Regions from separate parts of the Streptomyces sp. NPDC058326 genome, predicted to be linked through region 2. Evidence: riboswitches for the same ligand, from Rfam matches in the RefSeq annotation. Region 2 holds a riboswitch; the other holds the start of a gene.
The links. Region 2 has a riboswitch for cyclic di-AMP ahead of ACFVYX_RS33385 (M23 family metallopeptidase). Riboswitches for the same ligand answer to the same signal wherever they lie in the genome.
Positions count from the first base shown of each region.

Region 1 (4,707 bases), on a different contig from region 2:
TGTTCGCCTATCTGATCGCAGGCCACCTCTTCGCCGGCTTCCTCTATCTGCTCTTCATGCTCGGCGGGCAGAACCAGTAGCCGACGGGTCTACGCCTCCGTGAGCAGGCGTTCCTTCAGCCGCTCACGGGTCTCCGGGGCCAGCTTCAGGCCCTCCGCGAGGTAGCCGTCCACCGAGCCCCAGGTCGCCTCGATCGTCTCGAAGGCGCCTCGCAGATACTCCACCCGCGCGTCGAAGAGGGGGCTCAGCAGTTCCATCACCTCGGGCGACATGGCGTCCGGAGCGGTGGAGCCGCGGCGCACCTTGTAGCGGCGGTGCGGCTCGTTCGACTTCACGTAGTCGTCCTCGATCGCCGCCCGCTCGACTCCGACGGCGAGCAGGGTGATCGCGATGGAGAGCCCCGCGCGGTCCTTGCCGGCCGCGCAGTGCATCAGGGCGGGGAGGCTGTCCTCCGCCATGGAGTGCAGGATCCGGCTGTGCTCGGCGGTCCGCTCGATCACCATCTTCCGGTACGACTCGGACATACGGGCGGCGGCCTTGCCGTCACCGAGGATCTCCCGCAGCTGCTCGATGCCGCCGTCGCGGACCAGCTTCCAGAACTCCTTGCCGTCCGCCGGATCGTTGAGGGGTATGTTCACGTTCCGTACGCCGGGCAGCTCGACGTCCGGGCCCTCGACCTTCCGGTCGGCCAGGTTCCGGAAGTCGAAGACGGTGTGCAGTCCCAGCGAGTCGAGGAAGACGACGTCCGTCCCGGTCGCGTGGGCGAGGTGGCCGCTGCGGAAGAGGCGGCCGGGGCGCACGGCGCGCCCGTCCGTCGTCGGCAGGCCGCCCACGTCCCGGAAGTTGCGTACCTCGGCCAGCTCGGGTTCGTTCAGCTCGATGGGCGGGACCTGCGGCAGCTGCTGCGTCACGGATGCTCCTGGTGGTCGACGTTCGGGTGCCCGACGCGGAATGGGTTCCAGGGGCAATCATCCAGGCGGGACGGTGGCAGCGCAGCCCCCTGGACTGGAATGGGTGATCTGTCCGTATTGAGGCCTTACGTATAACGCGCCCTGTTTACAGGTGAGATGAGCTCCCGTGCGTGAGCAGGGTCATAGAAGTGACGGATCGTGGCCGACAGTCGGAAGCAATTCCCCTGCGTAAAACGGGAATCGAAGGGCCGTCATCCACGGAGGGTGACCGGAATTCCGGGTGAAAGAGGCGGCGGAGAAAGCCGGTGGAAAACGGTGGCTTGTTCGTGCCGACCCCGCTCGTCTAGCGTCACCGTCAATCCGGTCGGACCGCCGAATCCTGCCACCGTCCGGAATTCCACTCATCCCATGCGTGGCAGGAGCGGGGGACCCAGGAAGTACGCCGGTCCCGCGACGCAGGACGGCTTGGGGTGAAGCCGCGTGAGAACGCGGCCGGGCATCTCCAGTCCGAACCCGACAGCTCACCTCGCAGGCGCCGGAGAGGAATTCGCCATGCCCGCGACGGGTAAGCACCGCCGTACGAAGTCCAGCCGCCTCACCCGCGGCATCGCCGCCGCCGGTACCGGAGGCGCCGTCGTCGCCCTCCCGTTCCTCGGAGCCACCGGGGCCCACGCCGCCGAGCAGGCGGCCCCGGCCGCCGCCCCCGCCCAGGCCGTCACCGCCGCCGCCCACGTGAAGGCCGCCGCCGTCCAGGCCGCGCCGACCGCCACGAAGGCCGCACCGAAGACGTACTCCGTCGTCCGGGGCGACTACCTGTCGAAGATCGCCTCCGAGCACCACCTCGCGGGCGGCTGGCAGAAGCTCTACGCCGACAACCGCCAGGTCGTCGGCGAGGACCCCTCGCTCATCCTGCCCGGCATGAAGCTCACGCTCGGCGCCAAGAACACCGCCAGGCCCGCCGCCCCGAAGAGCGCCGCGCCCAAGGCCGCCGCCCCCAGGAGCAGCCAGAAGACCTCCGCCGCGCCCTCCTCGAAGAACGGCGACACCCCGCGCGCCTCCCGTGGCGCCGAGCGCTCCTCCGCCCCGGCCGCGCAGACCCCGGACGCCGCCCCCGCGCGGTCCACGGGCTCCTCCGCCTCCGGCGCCTCGACCTCCGCGTCCGGCTGGGTCGCCCCGGTCGGTGGCGGCGTCTCCACCCCGTACCGCGCCTCCGGCTCCATGTGGTCCTCCGGCTACCACACCGGTGCCGACTTCATCGCCTCCTCCGGCACCACCGTCCGCGCCGTCGGCGCCGGCACGGTCGTCTCGGCCGGCTGGAGCGGTGCGTACGGCAACGAGGTCGTCATCCAGCACGCCGACGGCAACTACTCGCAGTACGCCCACCTCTCCTCCCTCTCCGTCTCGTCCGGCCAGACGGTCACCGGCGGCCAGCAGATCGGTCTCTCCGGTTCCACCGGCAACTCCACCGGCCCGCACCTGCACTTCGAGATCCGCACCTCGCCGAGCTACGGCTCCGACATCGACCCGCTGGGCTACCTGCGCCAGCACGGCGTCTCCATCTGAGCCCGACGCCCGTCAACTCCCGTGTGGCCCGGCACTCCTGTGCCGGGCCACCGGCATGTCCCCCCGCTCTATTCCGGCTTGGCACATTCTTTATCGGTGGCATATGTCACGCACCGTCAACCCCTCCTTACGGTCGCGTAGGTCACACCCGAAAGGGAAGGATGTGCTCCCGTGGCAGACGATTCGAGATCAAGAGACAAGAACGCATTCGGGTCGTACGCGGCGATCGGTGACAGCTTCACCGAGGGCGTCGGAGACCCCGGGCCCGACGGGACGTACGTCGGCTGGGCGGACCGCTTCGCGGTGCTGCTCGCCGACCAGCTGCCGGAGCACGACGCCTTCCGCTACGCCAACCTGGCCGTACGCGGGCGCCTCCTCGACCAGATCGTGGCGGAACAGGTCCCCCGGGCGAAGGAACTCGCCCCCGACCTGGTGACCTTCTGCGCCGGCGGCAACGACATCATCCGCCCCGGCACGGACCCCGACGACGTGGCCGAGCGCTTCGAGCGCGCCGTCGCCGAACTGACCTCCGCCGTCGGCACGGTCATGGTGACCACCGGCTTCGACACCCGTGACGTGCCCGTCCTCCGGCACCTGCGCGGCAAGATCGCCACCTACACCGCCCACGTCCGGGCCATCGCGGACCGATACGACTGCCCGGTCCTCGACCTGTGGTCCCTGAAGTCCGTCCAGGACCGGCGGGCCTGGGACGACGACCGGCTGCACCTCTCGCCCGAGGGGCACACCCGGGTCGCCCTGCGCGCCGCCCAGGTCCTCGGCCTGCCGGTGCCGGCCGACCCCGACCAGGCGTGGCCGCCGGTCCCGCCGCGCGGCACGCTCGAAGTGCGCCGTGACAACATCCAGTGGGCGAGGGAGTACCTCGTGCCCTGGATCGGGCGCCGGCTGCGCGGCGAGAGCTCAGGGGACCACGTGGAGGCCAAGCGCCCCGACCTCATGCCCCTCTGAGCCCGCCTCTGAGCCCGTCGGTGACGGCCGGACCGTGGTCAGGCCTCGCCCGGTTCCTCGTCCGCGCGCGGTCCTCCGGCCTCGTCCGGCAGGTTCAGTTCCCGGACGAGCGCGGTGTCCGCCCAGCGCAGCATCGCGGTGCGGGAGAGAGAGCCGTGGTACGCCGTCGTCTGGACGGCGAGGCCGTCGAGGAAGGCGGTGAGCCGCCAGGCCGCCCCGTCCGGGTCCGCGCAGGCGAACTCCCCGGCGGCGCTCCCCTCCGCGATCACCCGGGCCAGCGCCGCCTTCCACTCCTGGTCGAGGGAGGCGGCGACCCGGCGCAGCTCGGGGTCGCGCAGCGAGGCCGCCCAGCCCTCGATCCACAGGCGCCACCCCTTGGCCTGACCGGTCGGCGCGTACCAGCGCACCGCGGCCCGCAGTCGTCGCACCGCCGTGGAGCGGCGCCCGAGGATCCGGCGCAACCGGGTGAGATCGGCCTCGGCGGCGTGTGCGAAGGCGGCGGCGACCAGCTGTTCCTTGGACGAGAAGTGGTAGAGCACCAGGGCATTGCTCACCCCGAGCGCGGAGGCCACGTCGGAGATCCGGACAGCCGCGACACCGCGCGCCTCGATCTGCTCGACGGTGGCCCGCAGCAGCTCCTCCCGCCGCTCGGCCACGCTCAACCGCACTCTCGCCACGCGGCGCAGCCTACACAGCACATGACGCGGGCATGATCGTCATGGGCAGCGGTGTGTGAGGGGACCGGTACCGGCCGTGGCGTTCGGCGAAGGGCCGGCCGGAGGCCGTACCGAACCGCTGCCCGGTACGGCCGGCCGCCCCGGACGTTCGCGGCGCGGGCCGCCCATAATGGAACGACCCCAGAGATCAGGAGGTCCTGTGACCGGTACCGGCTCCGACCGTTCGCCACGGGCCCGGCTGCGCGCACTGCGCCCCGAGTCCTTCGGCGCGGACCCCACGGGTGAGCGCCTCGCCCGCATCCGCCGCTCGCCGAACTTCGCGGACGGGATCTTCCAGAACCCCGAACCCGCCCGACGCGGCCCCTCCGGCTCCGGCGTCGAATTCGCCAAGATCTACTTCGACAAGGAAGGACGGTCGCGCCGGATCCCCACCGGCACGATCCCCGTCCACCCCACCACCGTCGCCGACCTGGCCAGGCCCCCCGTCACCGGTCTCCGGCTGACCTGGATGGGTCACTCCGGCGTCCTGGCGGAGATCGACGGCCACCGGGTCCTCTTCGACCCCGTCTGGGGCGAGCGCTGCTCCCCCT
Region 1 covers NZ_JBHVZO010000002.1:426,274-430,980, forward strand. Annotated here, with positions in the region: gene ACFVYX_RS04735 (DUF6126 family protein) at 1-80, shown strand, start outside; gene ACFVYX_RS04740 (tyrosine-protein phosphatase) at 90-911, opposite strand; cyclic di-AMP (ydaO/yuaA leader) riboswitch at 1,272-1,459, shown strand; gene ACFVYX_RS04745 (peptidoglycan DD-metalloendopeptidase family protein) at 1,464-2,474, shown strand; gene ACFVYX_RS04750 (SGNH/GDSL hydrolase family protein) at 2,646-3,440, shown strand; gene ACFVYX_RS04755 (TetR/AcrR family transcriptional regulator) at 3,479-4,117, opposite strand; gene ACFVYX_RS04760 (MBL fold metallo-hydrolase) at 4,317-4,707, shown strand, end outside.
Region 1: it holds a riboswitch for cyclic di-AMP, as region 2 does, so the genes downstream of both, ACFVYX_RS04745 (peptidoglycan DD-metalloendopeptidase family protein) here and ACFVYX_RS33385 (M23 family metallopeptidase) in region 2, are expected to answer to the same signal.

Region 2 (4,707 bases):
GGGGCTGCACGCCGCGTGGAACGGCTCGGCCACCTTCGGCGGCCCCTGGGCCTTCCTCATCGTGTACGGGGCGCTCATGGTCCCGGCCTTCGGCCTGCTGACCTGGCTCGCGGTGTGGAGTAGGCAGCGGGAGCTGCGCACGATATCCGGGGAGCTCCCGGCGTACGCGGCGGCCGGCTGGCTCTCCCCCGCCGAGCCGCTGGCGCTTTCCTCGATGCGGGCCCGGCAGGTGGCCCGCGCGTTCGCCGCCCGGACGTACGGCCGGCCGGCCGCGCGGGCGGTGGGCGAGTACGAGTCCTTCGCCACGGCCCTGGCATTCCTCCGGGACCGGGCCCGGCGCGGCACCGCCGGGCCCGACTTCCCGGCCCGCGAGCAGGAGCTGCTGCACCATCTGTGGCAGCGCCGCGAGGTCGCCTCGCCGGCGCTGACGTACGCGGCACGGGCGACGGGCCGGGCGTGGGCGCCGCCGCAGTACCTGGACTACGACGGCTACAACCCGTACCGGAGTTAGGCCCTGGACGGAGGCCGGAGGGGCGGGCGCCTCAGGACGCCGACGCCTCCGTCAGGAGCGTCAGCTCGGCCTCCGTCAGGGTGAGGTCGGCGGACGCGACAAGGGCCGGGAGCTGCTCGACCGTACGAGCCGAGGCGATCGGGGCGGCGACCGTCGGGCGGGAGGCGAGCCAGGCGAGGGCGACGGTGGCGAGTTCCGCCTCGTGCGCCTCGGCGACCGTGTCGAGCGCGGAGAGCACGGCCCGGCCCCGCTCGGTGTCCAGGTGGCCGCCGGCACCGGAGGCGCGGACGCTGTCGACGGTGGCGCCCGGACGGTACTTGCCGGTGAGGAAGCCGGCCGCGAGGCCGTAGTACGGGACGGCGGAGAGCCCGGCCTGCTCCACGGTCTTCAGAAGCGGGCCCTCGTAGGTCTCGCGGGAGACCAGGTTGTAGTGCGGCTGAAGGGCCACGTACCGGGCGAGACCCTCGGCTTCGGCGAATTCGAGGGAGGCCCGCAGCCGCTCCGGGGAGATGTTGGAGGCCGCGACGGCCCGGACCTTGCCGTCCTTCACGAGCTGGTCGAGGGCGGTGACGATCTCCTCGACGGGGACCGACTCGTCGTCGAAGTGCGTGTAGTAGAGGTCGATGCGGTCGGTGCCGAGGCGGCGCAGTGACTCCTCCGCGCCGGCCTTGATGGTGGTGGCGGACAGCCCCTTGAAGCGGGGGTGGGCGCCGACCTTGGTGGCGACGACGATGTCGTCACGGTTGCCCCGGGAGGCGAGCCAGCGGCCGATGACGGTCTCGGACTCGCCGCCCTCGTTGCCCTCGGCCCAGGCGGAGTAGACGTCGGCGGAGTCGACGAAGTTGCCGCCCGCGGCGGCGTAGGCGTCGAGGACGGCGAAGGACTGCGCCTCGTCGGCGGTCCAGCCGAAGACGTTGCCGCCCAGGGCGAGCGGGAAGACGTGCAGGTCGGAACTGCCCAGCGGGCGGAGAGAGGTCATGGAGTGAGAAACCTTCCCCGCCGCCGGGCCTATTCCTCGGGCGGCGGCCCGAGGAACGGCGCGGCAGCCTGACCGACGGAGCGGCAGCCCGAGCGACGGAGCGGCGGCCGGTCGGACCGCCGGACGGACCGGAGCGGCGGCCGGTCGGCCCGACGCCCGCTCGGACCGGACCGACGCCCGCTCGGACCGGACCGACGCCCGCTCGGACCGGACCGACGCCCGCTCGGACCGTCGGATGATCAGCCCGCCGGACGATTCGCCGGATGATCGGCCCGCCCGTCAGCCGATCTCAGACCGTCAGGCCCTTAGAGCGGAGCCAGGACGCCGGGTCGATGCCGTCGCCGCCGGGCGTGTGCACCTCCATGTGGAGGTGGGCGCCGGAGACGTTGCCGGTGGCGCCGACGCGGCCGATCGTCTCGCCGGTGCCCACGGTCTGGCCGACGCCGACCGTCATGGACGACAGGTGGCAGTACCAGACCTCGGTACCGTCCTCCAGCTCCAGGACGATCCGGTAACCGTAGGAGCCGGACCAGCCGGCCTCCTTGACGGTGGCTCCGTGGACCGCCTTGAGGGGGGTGCCGGTGGGGGCCGCGAAGTCGAGGCCCGTGTGGTAGCCGGAGGACCACATGGAGCCGGACTGCATGTACACAGCGGTGAGGGAGTACGAGGAGAGCGGCATCGAGTAGCTCGCGGCGAGCTGCGCGAGGCGCTCGGCCTCGGCCTTCGCCCTTGCCTCCTCCTCCGCCTTGGCCTTGGCCTCCGCCTCGGCCTGCGCCTTCGCCTCGGCGGCCGCCTTCTCCGCGGCCTCGGCCTTGGCCTCGGCCTCCGCGGCTGCCTTCTCCGCCGCCGCCTTCTCCGCCGCGGCCTTCTCCGCGGCGTCGGCGGATGCCTGCTGCTGCTCGGCCTGCTGCATGATGCGTGCGCGCAGGGCCTCGCCGGCGTCGGCCGTGCCGGTCGCCGCGCGCGTGGCCTGCTCGGCGGTCGCCCCGGTCCGCTCGTCGTCGACGGTGGTGTACGCGGCGGCGGTGAGCGGGTTGGGGTTGGAGCGGACCGCGTCGGCGGCCGCCATGTCGTCACCCGAGACCGTGTCCGCGTCCTCGTCCGGGAGGAGGTCACCGACACCGGGAAGGTCGTGGGCGTCCGGCAGGCCGAGGTCCGGAAGGTCCGGGAGCGAGATGGCCACCGGCGGCTTCTCCTGCGCGGTGGCGAGGCCGCCCGCGCCGACGGCCGCGATGACGCCGACGCCGAGGACGGTGGAGGAGCGGGCGAAGTTGGAGCGCTGCTTGACGACCCGGTGCCGGCCGCCGGAGCGGTTGGCGCGGAGGGAATCCTCGGTGGGGTTCCACTCGGTGTCCGGGGCGGCGGGACCCGCACCACCACCGAAGGCGTCGAAGGGAGCTTCGGGTACGGGGGTGTTGGACGCCACGAAGGGGCGCTCCTTTCCTTCCTTCTCGCCTACCGGGTTAGCTGACGGGTTCGGAGCAGGAAGGTCTCCTACGGGCACGGTCGCACAGGTGCGAAAGGCCCGATTCACCCCAATTGGTGGTTCCCCGGTTCCTTTTCAGGATTCGGCGCGTGCGCACGGTGCCGCCTCTTGCGGCGGCTGGGACGACCGCGCTGCGTTATCGAACGTTAATAGACAGGGGGTGCCGATTCCAAGCCGCTCCCCTTGATCATTCATGGGATTGTGCGCGAATGGCCCGAGTTGACCCCCCTTCAGCGCGCGCCGGCGAAACCTGCCGGACCTGACGTTATGTCAATTGTTATCGCAGCGACACCTCTCGACTACGACCGGTGACCGGGCCCGGCAGGCGGGACCACCGGCATCGTGCGCCGCCGCTCCTGCTGCCCCCTCGCGGGACGGCTCAGCGCGAGCAGCGCCATGTCGTCCGTCGCCCCGCCGCCCGTGTGCAGCCGCACGTCGTCCACCAGCGCGTCGAGGAGCTCCTCGGGCCCCGGGAAGATCCGGCCGGCGAGGCGGGACCCGGGGTCGTAGAAGACACCCGCCGCGTTCCGTGCCTCCGAGAGGCCGTCGGTGTAGAAGAGCAGCGTCGCGCCCGGCGGGTACGGCCGCCCCTCGGCACGGTCCGGCCACACCGCCAGATCTCCCATGCCGAGCGGCAGCGCCGGCTCGGTCGGCTCCAGCGTGTCCAGGCGCCCGTCCGCGTACAGCATCAGCGGGGGTGGATGGCCCCGGTTGACGACCCGTACGAAACCGTCGAAGGTACCGCTCCCGTCCTCGCGCGGGATCTCGGCCAGGACGGCGGTGGTGAACCCCTCGACGGCGTCGAGCCCGTCCCTGCGGGTGCCCTCGCGGGCCAGCGCCCGTTCGAGGCGCTGCGCCACACCCTCCAGGCTCCGCTCCTGCTCGGCCGCCTCCCGGAAGGCGCCGATGACGACGGCGACGGCCTCGACCGCCTCCATGCCCTTGCCCCGGACGTCCCCGACGACGAGCCGCACCCCGTAGGGGGTGTCCTGGACGGCGAACAGGTCGCCGCCGATGAACGCGTCCGCCTGCGCCGCCTCGTACCGGGCCGCGCACTGCAGCCCGCCGATCCGCTCCGCGGGCGTCGGCAGCACGGCCTTCTGCGCGGTCTCCGCGATGACCCGCGCCGAGGCGAGCCGCTCGCCGCTGCGGCGCACGACCCGGCTGATGAGGAGGGCCAGCGCCGAGACGGTGACGACCGTCAGGGTCTCGGTCAGGGACGGGATCTCGTCGGCGGTGCCGTTGTAGAGGTGGAGTCCGACGGAGGCGAGGACGGCGGCGATCCCGGTGAGGAGCGTCGTGAGGGTGGAGAAGAAGGGCGCGGCGATCAGCGGGGCGGCGGAGAAGAGCGGCGCCGCGGTGTACGCGGGCGGTGTCAGTACGTCGAAGACGACCCCGCCGGCGATGACCAGGGGCGGCAGGGCCCGGATGAACTGCCGGGCGCGCCCGTACGAGCGGCGGCCGTCACCGCCCCGCCGCCCGCCGTCGCCCGCTCCTAGGGGGTGCCCCACCTGTGCTCTCCTGCCCGGTCCGTACCCGGCCGCGGTCCGTACCGCTCTCTCCCAGGGTGGCCGCCCCCACGCCGGGCGGCGACTCGCACGGGGCCGACTGGCGTACGGCCCGGGACGACCGGAAAGACCCCGCGGGCCCGGGCCCGTCTCACCCGGGCCCGTCTCAACCCGTCTCACCCGGGCCCGCCTCAGGGCCGCCCCCGCCGGCCTCACCCCGGCG
Region 2 covers NZ_JBHVZO010000029.1:20,922-25,628, forward strand. Annotated here, with positions in the region: gene ACFVYX_RS33375 (PrsW family intramembrane metalloprotease) at 1-511, shown strand, start outside; gene ACFVYX_RS33380 (aldo/keto reductase) at 543-1,490, opposite strand; gene ACFVYX_RS33385 (M23 family metallopeptidase) at 1,780-2,916, opposite strand; cyclic di-AMP (ydaO/yuaA leader) riboswitch at 2,928-3,074, opposite strand; gene ACFVYX_RS33390 (PP2C family protein-serine/threonine phosphatase) at 3,276-4,487, opposite strand.